One region of the Sinorhizobium chiapasense genome, then DNA from elsewhere that is predicted to be linked to it. Evidence: predicted binding sites of a transcription regulator. Region 1 holds the regulator's gene; each other region holds the start of a gene.
What was found. Region 1 encodes HrcA, which represses chaperone genes, less so after heat shock. Its sites were predicted from a motif close to GTTAGCACTCNCNNNNNGNGAGTGCTAAC; they were not measured.

Region 1 (5,728 bases):
TCAGATCGCGATCGTTCAACGCCTGGACGCCGAGCGAGACGCGGTTGACGCCGGCGGCGCGATAACCATGGAAGCGTGTCGCCTCGACGCTCGACGGGTTGGCCTCCATGGTGATCTCGATGCCGTCGGGCACGTGCCACTGATCGGCGATGCCGTTGAGAATTGCATCGACGGTCGCCGGATCCATCAGCGAAGGCGTACCGCCGCCCATGAAAATGCTGGTGACCGTCCGCGGACCAGAGAGTTCGCGGGCTTCGGCCATTTCCCTGAGGAAGGCCGTGACGAACCGCGGCTGGTCCACGGGCTGATGGCGGACATGGCTGTTGAAGTCGCAATAGGGGCACTTCGCCGCGCAGAACGGCCAGTGCACATAGACCCCGAAGCCGGGGTCCATGCTGTCACCGATCGCCGAGAGCGGGGTCACATGCATCGTCTTTGTCTTTCAGGCGCCGAGGCAGGTTTCGGCGAACAGCTTGAAGGCACGGGCGCGGTGCGAAAGGGCCTGGCTGTCGCCGGGCTTCCATCCGTGCTTCTCTTCCGCGCTCATCTCGCCAAAGGTGGTGTCGTAGCCCTTGGGTTGAAAGACCGGGTCATAGCCGAAACCGCGCGTTCCGCGCGGCGGCCACACGACGTGGCCTTCGACCTCGCCGCGAAAGAGCTCGACATGGCCGTCCGGCCACGCAAGGCAGAGCACGGAGACGAAGCGTGCGGTTCGGCTCTCGGGCGTCACCGCGCCCTTCGCGTTGAGCGCCTTTTCCACCTTTTCCATCGCCATGGCAAAGTCGCGGCTGCCGTCTTCGCGCTCGGCCCAATTGGCCGTGTAGACGCCTGGCGCGCCATCGAGAGCATCGATCGCAAGACCGGAATCGTCCGAAAGCGCCGGCAGACCGGAGGCCCTTGCTGAAGCGAGCGCCTTGATCGTCGCATTTTCTTCAAACGTCGTGCCGGTTTCCTCCGGCTCGACGAAATCGAGATCGGCGGCCGATTTCGCCTCGAAGCCGAGCGGGCCGATCAGGTCGCGGATTTCGCGGATCTTGCCGGCATTGTGGCTCGCGACGACGAGCGCCTTGTCATCCAGTTTGCGCATTCTCTCTGTTCCATTCCCGCGGCTGCGGCCGCATTCAATCAATCGCCCAAAGACCCGGCTCCGCGCATTCCAGGCTGTTGCCGGCCGGATCGCGGAAGTAGAAGGAGCGGGCGCCGTTGGGCCAGCGGATATCCGCTTCGATCAAAACCCCGGCGGCTTCGAGCTTGTCCTTCCATGCGTCGAGCGCCTGCGCTGCGACGCGGAAGCACATGTGCCCGTTGCCGCTCGTCCCATGCGGCGGCACGGGAAGCGCCCCCGCCGCAGGCGGCTTGATGGTCTCGGCGGGATTGAAGATCAGCAACACGCCGGCACCACAGCGGAAGAAGACGTGCCGATTGCCGGCTCGGGTGATCCGCTGCAGGCCAAGCAGCGTGCCGTAAAAGGCCTCGGCGCGATCGAGATCCGCCGCATAGAGTGCAGTTTCGAGAATGCCTTCCAGCGCCGGGGTCAAGTTTCGTCCTTCCGATCAGCCAGCGATTGCCTGCTTCTGCAGCGCAATGAGCTCGGCGATGCCGTTCTTGGCGAGTGCCATCAGGCTTGCGAATTCCTCTTCGGTGAAGGGCTTGCCCTCGGCCGTTCCCTGGATCTCGACGAGACCGCCATTGCCGGTCATGACGAAATTGGCATCGGTCTCGGCGGCGGAGTCCTCGAGATAGTCGAGGTCGATTACGGCCTGGTTGGCGAAGATCCCGCAGGAAATGGCAGCGACGTGGTCCTTGAGCACGCGCTCGACCTTCACCATGTTGCGCGCCTCCATCCATTTCAGACAGTCGTAGAGCGCGATCCAGGCCCCGGTAATCGAGGCCGTGCGCGTGCCGCCATCCGCCTGGATGACATCGCAATCGATCGAAATCTGGCGTTCGCCGAGCGCCGGCAGATCGACGACGGCCCTGAGCGACCGTCCGATCAGCCGCTGGATCTCCTGCGTGCGGCCGCTCTGCTTTCCGCTTGCCGCCTCGCGTTTCATCCGCTCGCCGGTCGCACGCGGCAACATGCCGTATTCAGCGGTGACCCAGCCCTTGCCGCCGTTGCGCAGCCAAGCGGGGACCTTTTCCTCAAGGCTCGCCGTGCACAGCACATGCGTGTCGCCGAAGCGCACGAGGCAGGAACCTTCCGCATGCTTGGAAAAATTGCGCTCGAAGGAAACCTTGCGCATTTGGTCGGTTTTTCTGCCGGATGGCCGCATCGTCAACTCCTATTTTCTCTGCTGAGCCTTCTAGAGCATGGCGAACGCAAAGGGAACCGGCAGATATCGGCTGGGGGGATCGATTTTTCCCTTTTGCCATTGCTGGCGCGGACCACTATATTTCCGCTGGATAGGAATGACTGCTGCACGGAGTGACATGGTACTGCGCAATTCCGAAGCGAAGGAGATCGCGGCGGCGCTGGATGAGCGTTCCGGTGAAATCTTTCGCCGCATTGTGGAGACCTACCTGGAGAGCGGCGAGCCGCTCGGGTCGCGCAACCTTTCGAGGCTGCTGCCGATGTCGCTTTCGCCGGCTTCCGTGCGCAACGTGATGAGCGACCTCGAGCACCTCGGCCTCATCTATTCGCCGCATGTCAGCGCCGGCCGCCTCCCGACTCAAACGGGCCTGCGCTTCTTCGTCGACGCCTTCATGCAGGTCGGCAACCTTTCGGCGGAAGAGCGTGCCTCGATCGAACGCCAGGTCCGCCGGGGCGACCGGGACCAACCGGTCGAAAGTCTGCTTGCCGAGGCCAGCCAGATGCTTTCGGGCATGTCGCGCGGCGCCGGCCTCGTCATCACCACCAAGAGCGACCCGGTGCTGAAGCACGTCGAGTTCATCCGGCTGGCGCCGACCAAGGCGTTGGCCGTCCTCGTCGGCGAACATGACCAGGTCGAGAACCGCATCATCGAGCTTCCGGCGGGCGTCACGAGTGCGCAACTGACCGAGGCCGCCAATTTTCTCAATGCCCATCTTGGCGGGCAAACCATCGCCGAGGTGCGCGCGCAGCTGCAAAAGCTCAAGGCCACCGTGCGCGGCGAGCTCGATGTGCTGTCGCAGGATCTTGTCGAGCGAGGGCTTGCAATCTGGTCCGGCAGCGAAGGCGACGAAAAGCCGACGCGCCTTATCGTTCGCGGCCGTGCCAACCTGCTTGAGGGGCTGGAAGGGGCCGAGGATATCGACCGCCTTCGAATGCTTTTCGACGACCTCGAAAAGAAGGATAGCCTGATCGAGCTTCTCGACCTCGCCGAGAGCGGGCCGGGTGTGCGCATCTTCATAGGCTCGGAAAACAAGCTTTTTTCGCTCTCCGGCTCTTCACTGATCGTCGCGCCCTATCGCGACAGCGATGACCGCATCGTCGGTGCCGTCGGCGTCATCGGCCCGACCCGGCTCAACTATTCGCGCATCGTTCCCATGGTCGATTACACCGCGCAGCTGATGTCGCGCCTGTCGCGCTGAAGCGGCAATTACCGAGTAGCGGCATTCCGCCCTTGATTTTTCGGCCCCAAACCTCGATATCGGCTTCAAATCCAGACACCACCTAGATCGAGCAACGCCACTTACGCTTGCTTGGCGATGTCGAAGACACGAGAGAGACATTCCGGAGAACGTCATGACCGACGACACGAACAAACACGGACCTGAGGCGACTGCGGCAGAAGAACCTGCAAACACCGCTGCGCCGGAGGCTGCGGAGGCGCAAGAGGTTGAGGCTCCTGCGCGCGCGCCGGATCCGCTGGAGCTCGCCAAGGCGGAGAATGCGGACCTGCGCGACAGATACCTGCGCCTGGCCGCCGAGATGGACAATCTGCGCCGTCGCACCGAGCGTGACGTCAAGGATGCCAAGGCTTATTCCGTCGCCGGCTTCGCGCGCGACATGTTGGCCGTGTCCGACAACCTGCGTCGCGCACTGGATGCCATCCCGGCCGAGGCGAAGGAAGCCGGCGAAGCCGGCCTCGATGCCCTGATCGAAGGCGTGGAAATGACCGAGCGCTCGATGCTCGCGGCGCTGGAGCGTCATGGTGTGAAGAAACTCGAGCCGGTAGGTCAGAAATTCGACCCGAATTTCCATCAGGCAATGTTCGAAGTTCCGAATGCCGAGGTTCCGAACAACACGGTCCTCCAGGTCATCCAGGCGGGCTATGTCATCGGCGAGCGCGTGCTGCGCCCGGCGATGGTCGGTGTTTCGAAGGGTGGCCCGAAGGCTGCCGCGACCGAAAATGGGACGCCGTCGGCCTGAGCCCGCCGACAAGGTCGAGGAAATTTGAAAACGCCGCGCCTTTCTTCGGAGACGCGGCGTTTCTTCATTTGATCGATCGGTTCAGGCAAAGAGCTGCCGGAGATGATCGTTGAGGAAGCGGCCTTCGGGATCGACCCGGGCGCGGAGCGCGCGAAAATCGCCGGCGCGCGGATAGAGCGCCGTCACGTCTTCGGCACCAAGGAAGTGCATTTTGCCCCAATGCGGGCGCGAGCCGTACTGGCGCAGGATCGTGTCGACGTCCTTCAGGTATTCCCAGTAGTCGGTGCCGGGCTCGCCCGAGACCGACAGCGTGATCGAATCCTGCTGATAGAACGGGCTGATCCAACCGGAATCGCCTGCCGTGAAGCGATACTCGATCGGGTAGATGCAGGTCGGGTGCTTTTCGAGCATCAGCTTGCGCACCGCCCGGACGGCATCCTTGCCGTGGGCGACCGGGACCGCATATTCGAGTTCGTGGAAGTTGGGTATGTATTCGATCGGGTAGATTTCGGAGGAATAGGCGATCTTTTCGAATGCCTGCTCCATTGGCGGCCGGTCGGTGATGTCGATCACCTTCATCTCGCAGACATCGGAAGTCTTGCTGGTGGTTGAGACCGATGCGGTGTCCGGCAGGCAGTAGCAGTGCCGGCTTTCGGGCACCGGGCACCAGAAGAAGCCGAAGTGGCGGTGCTTGGCGGCGAGCTCGTCGTGCTGCTCCATGCACTCGTCGAAGTCGCAGCGCCAGAGCTTTTCATGCAGATTGTAGGCGTCCATTGTTTGAAGGGTAATTTCAGAGATCACCCCAAGCATGCCGACGGAGACACGGGCGGCTTCCAACAGGTCCGGCGTGGTCTCATCGACGACAAGAATGCTGCCGTCGGGCTGGACGAGCCGCATGCCGACGATCTGCGAGGCCATGTTGCCGAGTTTGGCGCCGGTGCCGTGCGTGCCGGTCGTCAGCGCACCGGCAAGGGCCTGGCTGTCGATATCGCCCTGGTTGATGAGTGAAAGCCCGCTCGATTTCAACACCTTGCCAAGCTGGTTGATCGTCGTCCCCGCCCTGACGGAGACCCGCTTGCGTGCCTGGTCGATGCCGACCACGCCCTGCATGCCGGAAAGCGTGAGCAGGAGTCCGCTTGTTGCGACCACCGGGGTGAACGAGTGGCCGGATCCGGCGCAGCGGACATTAAGGCCCAGGGCGGTTGCCTCCCGGACCATTTCAGCGAGCGCGACTTCGCTTTCCGGTGCACCCTTGTGGCGCACGATGCATGATTGGTTTCCGACCCAGTTGCGCCAGTGGCCGCCCGCCTGCAGCATTCCCGTCTCCCCCTCTTTCAGACTGCCGTGAAGCAATTGTCGACGAACAGATGCGTACCGTTGACGAAGCTCGCTTCGTCGCTTGCGAGGAACAGCGCGGCGTTGGCGACCTCCATCGGG
Region 2 (5,728 bases), on a different replicon from region 1:
CGCAAACGTCGGCAGCATCGCGCCGAAAGGGTTTCGGCCGAGTATTCCCGTGGCCGGGATAGGAAATCCGGGAGACGTAGCTGACGCAACATTCTTCCTGGCTTCGCCTGACGCCTCATACGTCAACGGTTCGACCCTTTGCGTGAACGGCGGCCGCTCTTCTTCTGGCGATGCTGGATTTGCAGGCGACCTCGATCCGGAACAGCCAATGGAGGCCGCCAAATGGTTGTGGACTATGCCCTAGGCGACCGCGGCGGCCCGTCGAAACAATCCCAGGCATAGGGAACTCGCGACCGCGAATGGCAGGCGAATTGCCGAAAAACCGTTGGCCGCAAACATCGCCCGTTGCGGCCACGACATTCGCGAACCTCTCGAGCAGCCCGATGGACAACCTCTCCGCAACCCGAAGGAATTGCCATGGAATTCGCGACATTCATCCTTGCCGCCCAGCGCGGCTATCATCAATCGTCCGACACAGTCATCCGCAACTCAATCGAACAGGCAGTGCTTTCCGAGCAGGCTGGCTTCAACACCGCATGGTTTGCCGAGCACCATTTCAACAACTACAGTCTGGTGCCGTCGCCCTTGATGATGGTTGCGCATTGTGCAGGCCTGACGACCACAATTCGCCTGGGCACCGCCGTCTGCGTGCTGCCGCTCTATCAACCGCAGCGCCTGCTTTCCGAGGTCGGCTTCACCGATATCGTTTCGAACGGTCGCCTTGAGCTCGGCGTCGGCTCTGGATACCAGAAGTTCGAGTTCGAGCGCTTTGGCGTCGATGTCGACGAGGCGCCGGCCGTCTTTTCGGAATACCTTGACATCCTCCTCAAGGGGCTAAACCAGGAGATCTTCGAGCACGACGGCCAGTATGAGACGATACCTCCCACCGCGATTTCAGTGCGCTCCATCCAGAAGCCGACCCCGCCGATCTGGATTGCGGCCGGGTCGGAGCGCAGGATGAGAAGGGCCTATCGCGAGGGCCACAATCTGTTCGTCACAGCATTTCACGACGGCTTGGATGCTTTAGGCGCGCGGCGCGAAAGCATCGAGAGCGCGGCGGCCTCCGAGAGTAAGAATGTCACGAATGCCAAGATATCGCTGCTACGCTGCTGCTTTGCCAGCGACCACGAGGCGGAGATCAACAGCTATCTCGACAACGCCCGCTTCCAGCGACGGTTATCTGAAGCGTTGCATCAGCGCCGCCAGCAGAGCCGGGACGGCTATCTGCTTGAGGAAACCCCGACGCAACAGGACCTGTCGTTCGAGAGTATGCGCGATAACCTGCCGATCGGCAGTGTGAATCGGGTGATCGACCGGCTGCTGGAAGAAATTAGTGTGTTGAAACCGTCTCAGATCGCCATTCAGACCCAGTTGGGCGATTTCGACCAGAAGACGATGCTCCGGCAAATCGAGCTTTGGGGAGACAAGATCATCCCCGCGGTCAACTCGGTCACGCGCAACGGCCCGGCCGAGGCTCTATCCGGCCATGCTCGACGTGAGGTAGCGATACGGCCGGCGTAGGCGCGGGTTCAAGCAATGTCTCTCAGACCGTGCTGTGTGCTCTTTGGACATGGGCGGCTTGTCGGGACCCGCTGCAAGGCAGGATCGGAAGCGAACCGCGATACAAAACAGTCATCCGACCGCGTCGGCTGACCCCTACGAAAGTCTGCCGGCGTCCGCCTTGATTTCGAACCAATTGTATTACTAATTAAGAAAACTGGTGGTTTGGGATGGCATACATCCACGCTATGGATAGATGAAGATATGCGGTTCAAGGGCCTTGATCTAAATCTGCTCGTCGCGCTCGACGCTCTAATGGCCGAGCGGAACCTCACGGCGGCGGCACGCAGCATCAACCTGAGCCAGCCAGCGATGAGCGCGGCCGTCGCCCGGTTACGCACCTATTTCCGCGATGAGCTATTTACAATGGCTGGCCGCGAATTTATTCCAACACCGCGTGCTGAAGGGCTCGCCTCCGCGGTGCGCGAGGCTCTGCTGCACATCCAGCTCTCGATTGTTTCCCGGCAACCGTTTAACCCGGCCCAGTCGGATCGTTGCTTCAGGATCATCCTTTCCGATTACGTCACCCTCGTGTTCTTTGAAAAGATCGTGGAGCGTGCGGCGCAAGAAGCTCCCGGAGTCAGCTTTGATTGTCTGCCACTCGCCGACGACTTCGAGGAGCTTCTCCGGCGCGGCGACATCGATTTTCTGATTATGCCGGACGTGTTCATGTCGACGCATCCTCACACAGCACTGTTTGAGGATAAATTCGTGTGCGTCGGCTGCCGGACGAACGAGCAACTGTCAGAGCCACTTACATTCGAGAGATACATGTCGATGGGGCATGTTGCAGTCAAATTCGGGAATATGCGGAGACCCACCATCGAAGGGTGGTATTTGCGCGAGCACGGTCTCAAGAGACGTGTCGAGGTTGTCGTACAGGGTTTCAGCATGATTCCGCCCATGCTGGTGGGGACCGAGCGTATAGGGACCGTGCCCTTGCGGCTGGCGCAGCATTTCGCAAAGACAATGCCGCTGCGGATCGTCGAACTTCCGCTGCCACTTCCCCCACTCACCGAGGCCGTTCAGTGGCCGGCCCTTCACGATAGCGATCCGGCAAGCCTCTGGATGCGCGAGATGCTATTCCAGGAGGCGTCCCGTATGGGTTTGCCGCGTGCCCCGGAACCCCTGGAGGCTCCTGGATTTGATCTCGTCGTTCAATAGCTCTCGCGCGGATGAGGCGCTGCTCGCAAAAAGTGCGCTTCGTCATCGCCAGCCTTCCATGAAGCTAGTATTGCTCTCCCCTTTTTGAAATCCCTCGACATTGCATCCTCGGCGCGGGCCGGAGGATACTCTTGCCGAAGCGTGCGGCCAGCGCGCTTCGGTTAAGCTGTTGTCGCGATAGAATCAGACGCGGGTCCAACGTGCGGGCCTGTCGTCGTCCGCGTGCGCCATCCCTCACTCGGCGCTTGCGGAATGCACTTTTTAGCACTCTCCACCGAAGAGTGCTAAAAAGTTGGTCGCCTCCTCTTGAATTCGATTTTCGACACAACCAGATCAACTACTGCCAGTTGCCGGGACGGGCTGCCCGTACGGAGTCCATTGGTCCGGCAAAGGGCATTCATCGATCCGTTTATCCAGGAGGAAGGCATGAAGTTCCAACCGCTCCACGATCGCATTCTTATCCGCCGCGTCACGTCCGAAGAGAAAACCAAAGCCGGCATCATCATCCCGGATACGGCCAAGGAAAAACCGCAGGAAGGCGAAGTGATCGCCGTCGGTCCGGGCGCTCGCAACGAGCAGGGTCAACTCGTGGTGCTCGACGTCAAGGTAGGAGATCGCGTGCTCTTCGGAAAATGGTCAGGCACGGAGATCAAGGTCGATGGCGAGGACCTGCTCATCCTGAAGGAAGCCGACGTGCTCGGGGTCATCGAAGATTTGGGCGCCGACAAGAAAGTCGCTTGAGAGCGTGCGACCGACCAAAGTTCAGCGAAGGAGTGAACCATGCCTGTCAAAGAAGTAAAATTCCATTCCGATGCCCGTGAACGCATGCTGCGCGGTGTCGACACCCTTGCCAACGCCGTCAAGGTGACACTTGGCCCTAAGGGCCGCAATGTTGTCATTGACAAGTCCTTCGGCGCGCCACGCATCACCAAGGACGGCGTTACCGTGGCGAAGGAGATCGAGCTCGAAGACAAGTTCGAGAACATGGGCGCGCAGATGCTGCGCGAAGTTGCGTCGAAAACGAGCGACATTGCGGGCGACGGCACCACCACCGCGACGGTGCTCGCCCAGGCGATCGTCAGGGAAGGCGCCAAGGCCGTTGCCTCCGGGATGAACCCGATGGATTTGAAACGAGGCATCGACCTCGCCGTCGACACTCTCGTCGCCGAGCTGAAAGCCAACGCGCGCGACGTTTCCAAGAATGAGGAAATTGCCCAGGTCGGCACCATCTCGGCCAATGGTGACGCGGAGATCGGCCGTTACCTCGCCGAGGCGATGGAGAAGGTCGGCAATGACGGCGTGATCACGGTCGAGGAAGCCAAGACCGCGGAGACGGAACTCGAGGTGGTCGAGGGAATGCAGTTCGACCGGGGTTACATCTCGCCTTACTTCATAACGAACCAGGACAAGATGCGGGCGGAGTTCGAGGATCCCTACATCTTGATCCATGAAAAGAAGCTCTCCAACCTGCAGGCCATGCTGCCCCTCCTCGAAGCCGTCGTACAATCGGGTAAGCCGCTTATCATCATCGCCGAGGACGTCGAAGGCGAAGCGCTGGCCGCACTCGTCGTCAACAAGCTGCGCGGCGGACTGAAGGTCGCTGCCGTCAAGGCCCCTGGGTTCGGCGACCGGCGTAAGGCCATGCTCGAGGATGTAGCAATCCTGACGGCAGGGACCGTGATCTCCGAAGACCTCGGCATCAAGCTGGAAAACGTCACGCTCGAGATGCTCGGCCGTGCAAAGAAGGTCTCGATCGAGAAGGAGAACACCACGATCATCGACGGCGCCGGCGCGAAAGCCGACATTGATGGGCGCATCGCGCAGATCAAGGCGCAGATCGAAGAGACGACATCCGACTATGATCGCGAGAAGCTGCAGGAGCGGCTTGCCAAGCTCGCCGGCGGCGTCGCAGTCATCCGCGTCGGCGGCTCGACGGAAGTCGAAGTGAAGGAACGGAAGGACCGCGTCGACGATGCGCTTCACGCAACGCGTGCTGCAGTCGAGGAAGGCATCGTGCCGGGCGGCGGCGTGGCACTGCTGCGTGCAGTCAAGGCCTTGGATAGCGTGCAGACCGCCAACGACGATCAGCGGGTCGGTATCGACATCGTCCGCCGCGCCATTGAGGCTCCGGTACGGCAGATCGCCGAGAACGCCGGTGCGGAAGGCTCGATCATCGTGGGCAAGCTGCGCGAGAAGCCGGAACTCTCCTATGGCTGGAACGCCCAGACCGGCGAATTCGGCGACCTCTTCTCGATGGGGGTAATCGACCCGGCCAAGGTCGTCCGTACCGCGCTTCAGGATGCGGCCTCGATTGCCGGCCTGCTGGTTACCACCGAAGCGATGATCGCCGAGAAGCCCAGGAAGGACGCACCGCCGGCAATGCCTCCGGGCGGTGGGATGGACTTCTAGGAAAGCCTGAAGCGGCATTCCGCCTCGGCTAGCCGGGAGCTTTCAATAAGATACACGTTCGGTCCTGTCGGGGAATGCTGAGGTCGTCGGCGCTTCAGCGATTCTGGGGGGGACCGACGAGCCTCACCCGTTTGCACGATAAGTGATGGCGAAGCTGCCAGACCTGCTGATTTCGGGTTACTATGCGAAGCGCCGCCGACGCGCGCGCAGCCCGGAATGCCGGGCAGTGGCGTTGATCGGCCCGAACCCGAGGGGAGGGTGCTGAGCAGTCCGGCCAGCTGAGTCGCGTTGGCGCCTCGAACTTCCATCGGATGCACCCGCTGATTTCGTTGGTCGGCGCGGCGCTGGGCCTGGCTGATGAAAAGATCGACGCCATGTGGAGCGCCGCGACAAACCTGTGAGCTCTCTGTGCCGCTTGTGACCTAGCCAAGCCATGGTGGTTTGCCGTCGATCCAGAGCCGGCGAGTCTTCGCGTCCGCCTCGCGCATGAGCTCTTTGAGGTTTTCCTTGTTCAATGCTCGCGTCGATCCGCATGCGTCGCATTTGAAAGTCTCGGCGTACTGAAAAATGCTGCGTTTAGTCCTGAGCCCGCATT
Region 3 (5,728 bases), 570 kb from region 1:
GGTTTGCGCGTTGTAGCCGAAGTTGTCGGTGTTCTTCTCAAGGATCTTGCCGACGACGATCGAGGCTTCGTCACCGGCGTTCTCGACGATCTGGCGGGCCGGAGCCTGCAGAGCGCGGCGAACGATGTTGACACCGGCGTCCTGGTCGTCGTTTTCACCCTTGACGGTCAGCTTGGAAGCCGAACGCAGCAGGGCAACGCCGCCGCCCGCTACGATGCCTTCCTGAACGGCAGCGCGCGTCGCGTTGAGGGCGTCGTCGATGCGGTCCTTCTTTTCCTTCACTTCGACTTCCGTCGCACCGCCGACGCGGATGACGGCAACGCCGCCAGCGAGCTTGGCAAGGCGCTCCTGCAGCTTCTCGCGGTCGTAGTCAGAGGTGGTTTCTTCGATCTGGGCTTTGATCTGGGCAACGCGGCCTTCGATGTCGGCCTTCTGGCCGGCGCCGTCGACGATCGTCGTGTTTTCCTTGGAGATCGAAACCTTCTTCGCACGGCCGAGCATGTCGAGCGTGACGTTTTCGAGCTTGATGCCGAGGTCTTCCGAGATCACCGTGCCGCCCGTCAGGATGGCGATGTCTTCGAGCATGGCCTTGCGGCGATCGCCGAAGCCCGGAGCCTTGACGGCGGCAATCTTCAGGCCGCCACGCAGCTTGTTGACGACGAGCGTTGCGAGCGCTTCGCCTTCGACGTCTTCGGCGATGATGAGGAGCGGCTTGCCGGTCTGGACGACGGCTTCGAGAACCGGGAGCATGGCCTGGAGGTTCGAGAGCTTCTTCTCGTGCAGGAGAACGAAAGCGTCTTCGAGGTCTGCGACCATCTTTTCCGGGTTGGTGACGAAGTAGGGCGACAGGTAGCCGCGGTCGAACTGCATGCCTTCGACGACTTCGAGTTCGGTTTCGGCGGTCTTGGCTTCTTCAACCGTGATGACGCCTTCGTTGCCGACCTTCTGCATCGCTTCAGCGATGTCGAGGCCGATCTGCTTTTCACCGTTTGCGGAGATCGTGCCGACCTGGGCAACTTCGTCCGAGGTGTTGATCTTCTTGGACTTGGCGAGCAGGTCCCTGACGACTTCGGCAACGGCGAGGTCGATGCCGCGCTTCAGGTCCATCGGGTTCATGCCGGCAGCAACTGCCTTGGCGCCTTCGCGAACGATCGCCTGAGCGAGAACGGTCGCAGTGGTCGTGCCGTCGCCGGCGATGTCGTTGGTCTTCGAAGCGACTTCGCGGACCATCTGGGCGCCCATGTTTTCGAACTTGTCTTCGAGTTCGATTTCCTTGGCGACCGAAACGCCGTCCTTGGTGATGCGCGGAGCGCCGAAGGACTTGTCGATAACGACGTTACGACCCTTCGGGCCGAGCGTTACCTTGACTGCATCGGCGAGGATGTCGACGCCGCGCAGCATCTTTTCGCGCGCGGTACGGCCGAACTTGACTTCTTTAGCTGCCATTTTTGAAAGCTCCTGGTTTCGAAGTTCCGGGACGGGCCCGGTTTCAAATTACGGAAGTTGGAGGGTGCCGGCCGATCAGCCGATGATGCCCATGATGTCGGCTTCCTTCATGATCAGAAGGTCTTCGCCGTTGATCTTGACTTCGGTGCCGGACCACTTGCCGAACAGGACGCGGTCGCCAGCCTTGACATCGAGCGGAACGACCTTGCCGCTTTCGTCACGGGCGCCCGAACCGACAGCCACGATTTCGCCTTCCTGCGGCTTTTCCTTTGCGGTGTCCGGAATGATGATGCCGCCCTTGGTCTTTTCCTCAGACTCGACGCGGCGGACGACAACGCGGTCGTGCAGCGGACGGAAGTTGGTGCTTGCCATTGTCTAATCCCTCGATCAAATGACATTGCGGATCGTTCATCGACCCGGTGGATGGTGTTAGCACTCATATCTTAGGAGTGCTAGCGCCGCCGAAATAGGACCGCGCGCTGAACGAGTCAAGGATCGGCCGAGAGATTTTTTGCTGCTTCGTGATCGTCGACATGGGGCGGGCTTTTCTTTCTGACGATCGCCGCTGCCGCCTTGCTGTTGTGGTGGAAGCGCGGAATTTACCAGACCTTGGCCATCTGCGCCGCTGCTCAGATCTTTCTGACGCAGTCGGCTACATTGTGCGGCCGAATTCTTGGGAAGCGCGGCGTTTTTCTGAGCGCGAGACTTGTATTCTTTGCCCTTCCTTGCGATGTGAGCCGAGAAGCCGAGTTTGCGGGAAGCCAATATGGCCGTAAGGATCAACAGTTTTCGGGAAATCACCAGCCGATACGACGTGGTGCTCTGCGATGTCTGGGGCGTTCTTCACAATGGCGTCCAGGCCTTCGCCTCGGCTTGCGAAGCGCTGGCGGAGGCGCGCGCGCGCGGCCTGACTGTCGTCCTCATCACCAATTCGCCGCGGCCTCATCCCGGCGTCAAGGTGCAGATCCGCGGCCTCGGTGTTGCGGACGAAGCCTACGACCGCATCGTTACGTCTGGCGACGTCACGCGGGCGTTGATCTCGGCGGCTGCGAAACGCATCTTCTTCATCGGGGCCGAGCGCGATCTTCCGTTGCTCGAAGGTCTCGGCACCGAGATCGTTGCGGCGGAGGATGCGGAGACGATCGTCTGCGCCGGCTTTTATGACGATGAAACCGAAACGCCCGAACATTACCGCGCAACGTTGACGGGGCTCGCCAAGCGAAAGATCCCGTTCATCTGCGCCAATCCCGACCTCGTCGTGGAGCGCGGGCATCGGCTGATCCCCTGTGCCGGTGCCATCGCCAAGCTCTATGAGGAACTGGGCGGCGAGGCCCGCATTGCGGGCAAGCCCTATATCGCGATCTACCGCGCCGCCCTGGCTGAAGCGAAGGCCGCGCGCGGTGCATTCGACCTGTCGCGTGTCATCGCGATCGGCGACGGCATGCCGACCGATGTGAAGGGCGCGCAGGACGCGGGCTTCGACCTGCTCTATATCAGCGCAGGCATTCATGCGCAGGAATACATGCATGAAAGCCGCACCGACGAGGCGAAACTTGCTGCCTTCCTGAAAAGGGAAGGGGCTGCGCCGAAGTGGTGGATGCCGCGGCTTGGCTGACGGGAAGACGGATATGACGGTTTTTCATCGCAACGAAACCCGTGATCCGCTTCCGGAGCGCCTGCGCGGCGGCGTCATCGCAATCGGCAATTTCGATGGCGTTCATCGCGGCCATCAGTCGGTCTTGAACAGGGCGCTGGAAGAAGCGGCAATACGCGGCGTTCCGGCGCTTGTCCTGACTTTCGAGCCGCATCCGCGCACCGTCTTTAGGCCGGACACGCCGGTCTTTCGTCTGACACCCGCGCCGCTCAAGGCCAGCATCCTCGAAGGCATGGGTTTTGGCGCCGTCATCGAATACCCCTTTGACCGAACCTTCTCCCAGCTTTCCGCGTCCGACTTCATCCATCGCATTTTGCGCGAATGGCTGCATGCGTCCCATGTGGTCACCGGCTTCGACTTCCATTTCGGCAAGGGGCGCGAAGGCGGCCCGGCATTCCTGATGGCGGCCGGCGAGCGGGAGGGGTTTGGCGTCACGCTCGTCGATGCCTTCCGCGATGAAAATGCCTCAGTGATATCGTCGAGCTTCATCCGTTCGTTGCTCGCCGAAGGCGACGTCGTGCACGCTGCCGGACTCCTTGGCTATCGCTATACCGTCGAAGCGGAAGTGATCGGCGGCAAGCAGCTCGGCCGCGCGCTCGGCTTTCCGACCGCCAACATGAGGCTGCCGCCGGAAGCGGAGCTCAAGAATGGCATCTACGCCGTGCGGTTCCGTCGTCCGGACGGTTCTCTCTACGGCGGCGTCGCAAGCTTCGGCCGCCGCCCGACTGTCGACAGCGATGGCGAACCGCTGCTCGAGACCTTCGTCTTCGACTATTCCGGTGACCTTTACGGCGAAGTCTGCAGCGTTTCCTTCTTCGGTCACCTCCGCGACGAGCTCAAGTTCGATGGGTTGGAGCCGCTGATGGCGCAGATCAAGCGCGACGAGGAAGAGGCGCGCCTGCTCCTTTCCGGCGTGCAGCCCTTGAGCGAGATCGACCGGAGGCTCAATTTTGCCTGAGTGCTGATGGGAGGACGCTCGTCCTTTCCTGAGCCAAAGAATTCGGCCCAGCGACGCTGGCGGACCTTTTCAAAAGGCTGAAAACGCCTTAAAGAACCGGGCACTATGACCCGGCACCGTCGATTGATCGTCGATCAGCGAATTATTGGCCCGGCCCTCCGCGCGCGCTAGACCGCCGGCGGGTCCGGGATTTTGGCGTTTTTCACGCCCCCCAAGTCATCTTTGAGACAGAGACCCGTTCCGCATGCGTGACAATACCCGCGCGGAAAATACGAACGCAAAGACCATGACAGAGACCGCTGAAAAGATCGATTATTCCTCCACCCTCTATCTGCCGCAGACGGAGTTTCCGATGCGCGCCGGTCTGCCGCAGAAGGAGCCGGAGACGGTTGCCCGCTGGCAGAAGATGGGCCTCTACAAGAAGCTCCGCGCTTCCGCCGCTGGCCGCGAGAAGTTCGTCCTGCATGACGGCCCGCCCTATGCCAACGGCAACATCCATATCGGCCATGCGCTCAACAAGATCCTCAAGGACGTGATCAACCGCTCGTTCCAGATGCGCGGCTTCGACGCCAACTACGTGCCGGGCTGGGACTGCCACGGCCTGCCGATCGAATGGAAGATCGAGGAGAAGTACCGCGAGAAGGGCAAGAACAAGGACGAGGTTCCGGTCAACGAGTTCCGCAAGGAGTGCCGTGATTTCGCCAGCGGCTGGATCGAGGTTCAGACCGAGGAGTTCAAGCGCCTTGGCATCGAAGGTGATTTCGAGCGGCCCTACACGACGATGAACTTCCACGCGGAAGCGCGTATCGCAGGCGAGTTGATGAAGATCGCCAAGGCCGGCCAGCTCTATCGTGGTTCGAAGCCGGTCATGTGGTCGGTTGTCGAACGCACCGCGCTCGCCGAGGCCGAGGTCGAGTATGCCGATGTCGAAAGCGACATGATCTGGGTAAAGTTCCCGATCACAGAAGGCCCGGATGCATTGGCCGGTGCCTTTGTCGTGATCTGGACCACCACGCCCTGGACGATCCCCGGCAATCGTGCGATCGCCTATTCGTCCCGTTACGCCTATGGCCTCTATGAGGTCGCGACGGCCGAAAACGACTACGGCCCGCAACCGGGCGAAAAGCTGATCTTCGCCAAGCGTCTTGCCGAGGAGTCGGCTGCCAAGGCGAAGGTGACGTTCAACTTCGTCCGCGACGTCGAAGCAGACGAGCTCGGGGCGATCACCTGCGCCCATCCGCTCCACGGTCTCGGTGGCGGCTATGCCTTCCATGTGCCGTTGCTCGACGGGGATCACGTGACGGACGATGCCGGCACTGGCTTCGTTCACACGGCCCCCGGCCACGGCCGCGAAGACTTTGACGCCTGGATGGACAGCGCCCGCGCACTCGAAGCGCGCGGCATCTCCTCTGCGATCCCGTTCACGGTCGACGATGCCGGCTATTTCACCGCCGATGCTCCCGGCTTCGGCCCGGATGCGGAAGGTGGCGCAGGTCGCGTCATCGACGACAAGGGCAAGAAGGGCGATGCCAACGATCGCGTGATCAAGGCGCTGATCGCCCGCCACACGCTCTTTGCTCGTGGCCGCTTGAAGCACTCCTATCCACATTCCTGGCGGTCGAAGAAGCCGGTCATTTTCCGCAACACGCCGCAGTGGTTTGTCTACATGG
Region 4 (5,728 bases), on a different replicon from region 1:
GAACCGCAAAGCCGATGCCGACATTGCCGCCGGTGGGCGCGATAATCGCGGTGTTGACGCCGACCAGCCGGCCATCGGCAGTTACCAGGGCGCCTCCCGAGTTGCCGGGATTGATCGAGGCATCCGTCTGGATGAAATCCTCATAGCCCTCGACATTGATGCCGCCACGACCAAGGGCGCTGACGATGCCGGAGGTGACGGTCTGTCCAAGCCCGAACGGATTGCCGATCGCGACAACGGAGTCGCCGACACGGAGGGCGCCGGAATCGCCAAACGGCAGCGCCGTCAGCTTTTTCCGTGTCGATCTTCAGCAACGCGATATCAGTTGCCTTGTCGGTGCCCACGAGCTCAGCGGTGAAGCGGCGGCGGTCCTTCAGCGTTACCGCAATCTCGCCGGCGTCGGCGACGACGTGGTGGTTGGTGAGGATGTAGCCCTTGTCGGCGTCAACGATGACGCCAGAGCCGGCGCTCAGCCGCTGCTGCTGCTCAGGCAGGTTGAAATAGCGGCGGAAGAAGGGATCGTTGTAGAGAGGGTTGGTTTCGGCGGGAGCACGAGACTGCACTGCTATGTTGACGACCGCCGGCGTGACCTCCTCCAGGACATCAGCGAGCGATCGCTGAGTGCTCGCCGAAATGGCGGACTGCGGCTGCGCCGCCGGTAGCGGCGCAGGAACCAGGATGAGAACGAGTGCGGCGAATACGCCAGCCAAATTCGACGAACGCGTGGTCATTTCTGGCCCCGAATACTTCAGATCCTCCTTCGGAGCGGGCAGGCCATCCGATCCATCCTCATCCAAGCCGCGATCTTCGCGGCTTCTAACCTGCACCAACTCCCGACATCCAAAACGTCGCACCCATCCCGGCGCAACGCCTGCTTGGTTCATAGATCCACCGTCCGCGCCCCGTCGGGGCGCGGACTTGTCGCTTCAGTCAGAAGTCCATGCCTCCAGGCGGCATCGCTGGAACCGGCGCCTCCTTCTTCGGCTTCTCGGCGACCATTGCCTCGGTGGTAATCAGCAGGCCGGCGACCGAGGCAGCGTCCTGCAGCGCGGTGCGAACGACCTTGACCGGGTCGATCACGCCTTGCTCGTAAAGGTCACCGAATTTGTTGGTCTGGGCGTTCCAGCCATAGCCAAATTCGGTCTTCTCACGCAGCTTGCCGACGATAATCGAGCCTTCGGCACCCGCATTCTCGGCGATCTGGCGCACCGGCGCTTCGATGGCACGGCGGACGATCTCGATACCGTGTCTCTGGTCGGGATTCTCGGTCTCAACGCCGTCCAGGGCCTTGACGGCTCGCAGCAAAGCGACACCACCACCGGGCAGCACGCCCTCCTCGACGGCCGCTCGCGTCGCATGCATCGCATCGTCGACGCGGTCCTTGCGTTCCTTCACCTCGACCTCGGTCGAGCCGCCGACGCGGATCACCGCAACGCCGCCGGCGAGTTTGGCCAGCCGTTCCTGCAGTTTCTCGCGATCGTAGTCCGAGGTAGTTTCCTCGATCTGCGCCTTGATCTGGGCAACGCGGCCCTGAATCTCCGTCTTCGAGCCTGCGCCGTCGACGATCGTCGTGCTTTCCTTCTCGACGACGACCTTCTTGGCACGGCCAAGCATGTTGAGCGTGACGTTTTCGAGCTTGATGCCGAGATCCTCGGAGATTGCCGTTCCGCCGGTCAGGATGGCGATGTCTTCGAGCATGGCCTTGCGGCGATCGCCGAAGCCCGGCGCCTTGACAGCAGCGATCTTCAGACCGCCGCGCAGCTTATTGACGACGAGGGTCGCCAGCGCCTCGCCCTCAACGTCTTCGGCGATGATCAGCAACGGCTTGCCGGATTGAACGACCGCCTCGAGCACCGGAAGCAGCGCCTGCAGGTTCGACAGCTTCTTCTCATGGATGAGCACATAGGGCTCCTCCAACTCGACGCGCATCTTGTCGGGATTGGTGATGAAATAGGGCGAGAGATAACCGCGGTCGAACTGCATGCCTTCAACGACCTCGAGCTCCGTGACCGCTGTCTTGGCTTCCTCGACCGTGATCACCCCTTCGTTGCCGACCTTTTCCATCGCCTCCGCAAGGAATCGGCCAATCTCCGCGTCGCCATTGGCCGAGATCGTGCCGACCTGGGCGATCTCGTCATTCCTGGTGACTTGACGGGCGTTCCCGCGCAGTTCCTCGACGACGGCTTCGACTGCCTTGTCGATGCCACGCTTGAGGTCCATCGGGTTCATGCCGGAGGTGACGGCTTTCGCTCCCTCCTTGACGATCGCTTGCGCGAGGACTGTCGCGGTGGTGGTGCCGTCGCCGGCGATGTCACTGGTTTTCGACGCCACTTCGCGCACCATCTGGGCGCCCATGTTCTCGAACTTGTCCTCGAGCTCGATCTCCTTGGCGACGGTGACGCCATCCTTGGTGATGCGCGGAGCGCCGAACGATTTGTCGAGCACCACGTTGCGACCCTTGGGGCCCAACGTGACCTTGACGGCATTGGCGAGAATATCGACGCCGCGCAGCATCTTCTCGCGGGCTTCGGTGTGGAATCTCACTTCCTTGGCAGCCATTTTTCTACTCCTTCCTGAGGCAGCATTCGGTGTCTGGCATGGGTACGGATCGGCGCTAGGCTGCGTTTCTCGCTGCGGCGTCGACCTCGATCACGCCCATCACGTCGGATTCCTTCATGATCAGGAGATCCTCACCATTGAGCTTGATCTCCGTGCCGGACCATTTGCCGAACAGGATGCGGTCGCCCACTTTGACGTCGAGTTCGACCAGCTTGCCGCTGTCATCGCGTGCGCCCGGGCCAACGGCGATGACCTCACCTTCCTGCGGCTTTTCCTTTGCCGTGTCGGGGATGATGATGCCGCCGGCCGTCTTTTCCTCGGCTTCAATGCGGCGAACCAGGATGCGGTCATGCAAGGGACGGAACGTCATGTCGCTCTCCTCGTGGACAAACAGATTTTTAGAGGCTCCTCCGCGCCGCATCCGGCTCGGATCCGGCGCGGGACGCACGATGTTTTGGCATCGCGCCAATCGATCTGGTTTCTGATTTTGCGAGTTTCAAGAGGGTCGTGAGAATTTTTTAGCACTCGTACCTATCGAGTGCTAATCGCATGAATTCACAGGGCCATTTCACGTCGATCCCGCTCGACTAGCCTTGACACCCCTCTTGACGCAAGACAATGACGTTCCCAAATCATGCTTGTCGACGCCCAAATGGGGTCGGCATGGTCAGGGAGCGCCGAGCTTCTTGGCGTTCCCTCGTATCTATGTTGCTCTACGGAGGATGTAGCTATGAGAACAAACCTCGACTTTACCCCCTTCTACAGGTCAAGCATCGGCTTCGACCGCATGTTCGACCTGCTCGAAAACGCCAGCCTCAACGCTGACAACTGGCCGCCTTACAACATCGTCAAACTCGGCGAAGACGCGTACCGCATCGTCATTGCGGTGGCAGGTTTTGCCGAGGACGAACTGACGATCACCCACGAGGCGAACATGCTCGTGGTCAACGGCGCGAAGTCGGAGGATGAGGAGGTACAGTATCTGCATCAGGGTCTCGCTGTGAGGCCGTTTGCGCGCAGATTTGAACTCGCCGATCATGTCCTCGTCGAGGGCGCCAAGCTCGAAAACGGGCTACTCGTCATCAATCTCAAGAGGGAAATCCCTGAGGAGATGAAGCCGCGTCGGATCGCCATCCAAGCCGAGATGACGAAGCCCGCTTCGAAGCAGATCGAAGGCGACAAGGCAGCCTAGTGTGACGCGCACTGCTCGATCCTCGGTTGTTGCCCAACAGCCGAGGAGCAGTTGCACCAAAAAGGAGGAAAAAGAAAACCGAAGAAAGGATGACGCCATGAGTGTACGTGACCTGATCCCGTGGAGCCGTGGCAGCAGCCAGGTTCCGAGCATCTACCGCGGTGACGACATGGACCCGTTCCTGTCGCTGCACCGCAATGTCAACCGTCTGTTCGACGAAGTCTTCCGCGGCTTCGGCTCACCATCGTTGTTCGGTGGCACTTCGCCCTTCAATGGCTCCTGGCCACACGTGGAGATTGAGGAGAATGATAACGAGATACGCGTGATAGCGGAGATTCCCGGTATCAATCCTGAGGATATCGAGGTGCTGCTGGAAGAGGGTGTGCTTACGCTTCGCGGCGAAAACAAGTCGGAGACCGAGGACAAGGATCGCCGGTTCAGCGAGCGTTACTACGGGCGCTTCGAACGGCGGCTGGCTCTCGGTCGCCAGGTCGATGAGGATAAGGTCGCCGCAACGTTCAAAAACGGCCTGCTCGCAGTGACGCTGCCGAAGACCGAAAAGGCGCGAGCCAACGTCAAGCGGATCACCATCGACAACACCAAATAATACCGACCGCCGCAAGCCAGCCGGGTGCGCGCCCGGCTGGCTTTTAAGGTTGTGAAGCCCCATGACGTGATGACGGAACTCCTGGCACGAGACAGACGATCCGGTCGCACTGACGAGAGGTTCGTGCGGCAGGTCAGCGCTAGCCAGCCTGTGGCGGCTGACATCAACCGCCCACGACCAGTCACCGATCCAGTAGCACGCATTTTTCGGCCGTCGCGCTCCGTGATGACGTCGGCGCGCGTCTCAAGGCGACCTTGGCTGCTGGTTTTCGAGCGGAAAGTCCCGCCGGTCATCGACTATCTGATGGGCTACACGGGCGGGAGTGACACGCTGTCTCAGGTCGAACTACGTTTCCCGTCCCGCGAGGCCGCCATTACCTACGCGGAAAGTCAGAAACTGAACTACACCGTGGTAGACGACAGGAACCGCCGTCCGTAGGCCAGTTTCCCCTGTGGCAGGTGGCGCTCGCAGTCGAGTACGGACAAAGCGCTCTACCGTTCAAATTTCCTTGGCGATTCGCATCGCCTATCGAAATCGCCCGCCGCTGCAGCGGCGGGCGATACTCTTCTTCCGATCATACATGGGCATGCGGGTTCTGCCGATAGTCCCAGAGCGCCCAAGCCGACACGGCTGCGACGAGCAGGCCGAGGACCACGTGGGTCCACATCGCGTTTATGTTCGTCGCGAACTGAAGCAGCCAAGGCGAGACGATCAGCCAAAGCCCGAGCACTAGGTTCGCCCACTCTTCCCACTCCGCAAACACCGAGAGTGCAGCGATAGCGAGGGCGGCGAGGATGACTGCAACGCCCCACGCGTTCCACGCAGGCAGGGTTTCAGGGGCGAAGCCAATAACCCACGGTGAGACGAACAGGGCGACCCCGAGGACCAGATTGAGCCAGTCCTGTGCTTTCTTGCCTTCCATCAGTCCATTTGCCATGACCAACCTCCACGAATGAAGCTTGTTCAACAATGTTCTTGCGTGCTGCGCACGCTGTGTAAAACGATGTAATTTTGGGCAAATTGATCTTCAAGAGGAGGACCACCTTTGTGTGCGAAAATGCCATGGTTGACGGGACCAACGCTCCATTCCACGCCTGCCCGGTGGCCCACGCGCTGCGGCAAGCCAAGACGAATACAGACTCTGGTCTGAAAGAACGAAATCCCGGACATGGCACCTGGCGGCGCGATTCAGAACGCATTAGGTGTATGACGAACGGCTCTGCCGCGTCGCGGGGCGAATGCTCGAAAGTCGGGGCTCGAAGCCCCGACAACCAGCCATTCTAGGCGAGCGAGTGTTGACCGCCAGCGCCGGTCTTCGTCCCGAGCGGTGCGTCCGCGCCCGCTGACATGCCCGCATCTCGGCAAGCGTC

Region 2: groES (co-chaperone GroES) is a predicted target of HrcA. The motif match lies at 2,985-3,013, and genes of this name have one in related genera.
Region 3: groES (co-chaperone GroES) is a predicted target of HrcA. The motif match lies at 1,875-1,903, and genes of this name have one in related genera.
Region 4: groES (co-chaperone GroES) is a predicted target of HrcA. The motif match lies at 3,077-3,105, and genes of this name have one in related genera.

What each region holds. Positions count from the first base shown of each region.
Region 1 is NZ_CP133148.1:5,838-11,565, forward strand. It holds gene hemW (radical SAM family heme chaperone HemW) at 1-430, opposite strand, end outside; gene rdgB (RdgB/HAM1 family non-canonical purine NTP pyrophosphatase) at 443-1,087, opposite strand; gene RB548_RS00040 (VOC family protein) at 1,122-1,538, opposite strand; gene rph (ribonuclease PH) at 1,554-2,273, opposite strand; gene hrcA (heat-inducible transcriptional repressor HrcA) at 2,431-3,510, shown strand; gene grpE (nucleotide exchange factor GrpE) at 3,665-4,291, shown strand; gene RB548_RS00060 (D-arabinono-1,4-lactone oxidase) at 4,373-5,608, opposite strand; gene RB548_RS00065 (SDR family NAD(P)-dependent oxidoreductase) at 5,626-5,728, opposite strand, start outside.
Region 2 is NZ_CP133151.1:327,045-332,772, reverse strand. It holds gene RB548_RS24240 (SDR family oxidoreductase) at 1-244, shown strand, start outside; gene RB548_RS24235 (LLM class flavin-dependent oxidoreductase) at 418-1,521, shown strand; gene nodD2 (transcriptional regulator NodD2) at 1,765-2,724, shown strand; gene groES (co-chaperone GroES) at 3,151-3,465, shown strand; gene groL (chaperonin GroEL) at 3,505-5,133, shown strand.
Region 3 is NZ_CP133148.1:572,602-578,329, forward strand. It holds gene groL (chaperonin GroEL) at 1-1,446, opposite strand, end outside; gene groES (co-chaperone GroES) at 1,522-1,818, opposite strand; gene RB548_RS02665 (TIGR01459 family HAD-type hydrolase) at 2,213-3,061, shown strand; gene RB548_RS02670 (bifunctional riboflavin kinase/FAD synthetase) at 3,075-4,058, shown strand; gene ileS (isoleucine--tRNA ligase) at 4,345-5,728, shown strand, end outside.
Region 4 is NZ_CP133149.1:110,542-116,269, reverse strand. It holds partial or broken gene RB548_RS21180 (DegQ family serine endoprotease) at 1-731, opposite strand, end outside; gene groL (chaperonin GroEL) at 931-2,559, opposite strand; gene groES (co-chaperone GroES) at 2,615-2,929, opposite strand; gene RB548_RS21165 (Hsp20 family protein) at 3,290-3,751, shown strand; gene RB548_RS21160 (Hsp20/alpha crystallin family protein) at 3,849-4,358, shown strand; gene RB548_RS21155 (NADH dehydrogenase ubiquinone Fe-S protein 4) at 4,482-4,796, shown strand; gene RB548_RS21150 (SPW repeat protein) at 4,933-5,295, opposite strand; gene RB548_RS21145 (DUF982 domain-containing protein) at 5,639-5,728, opposite strand, start outside.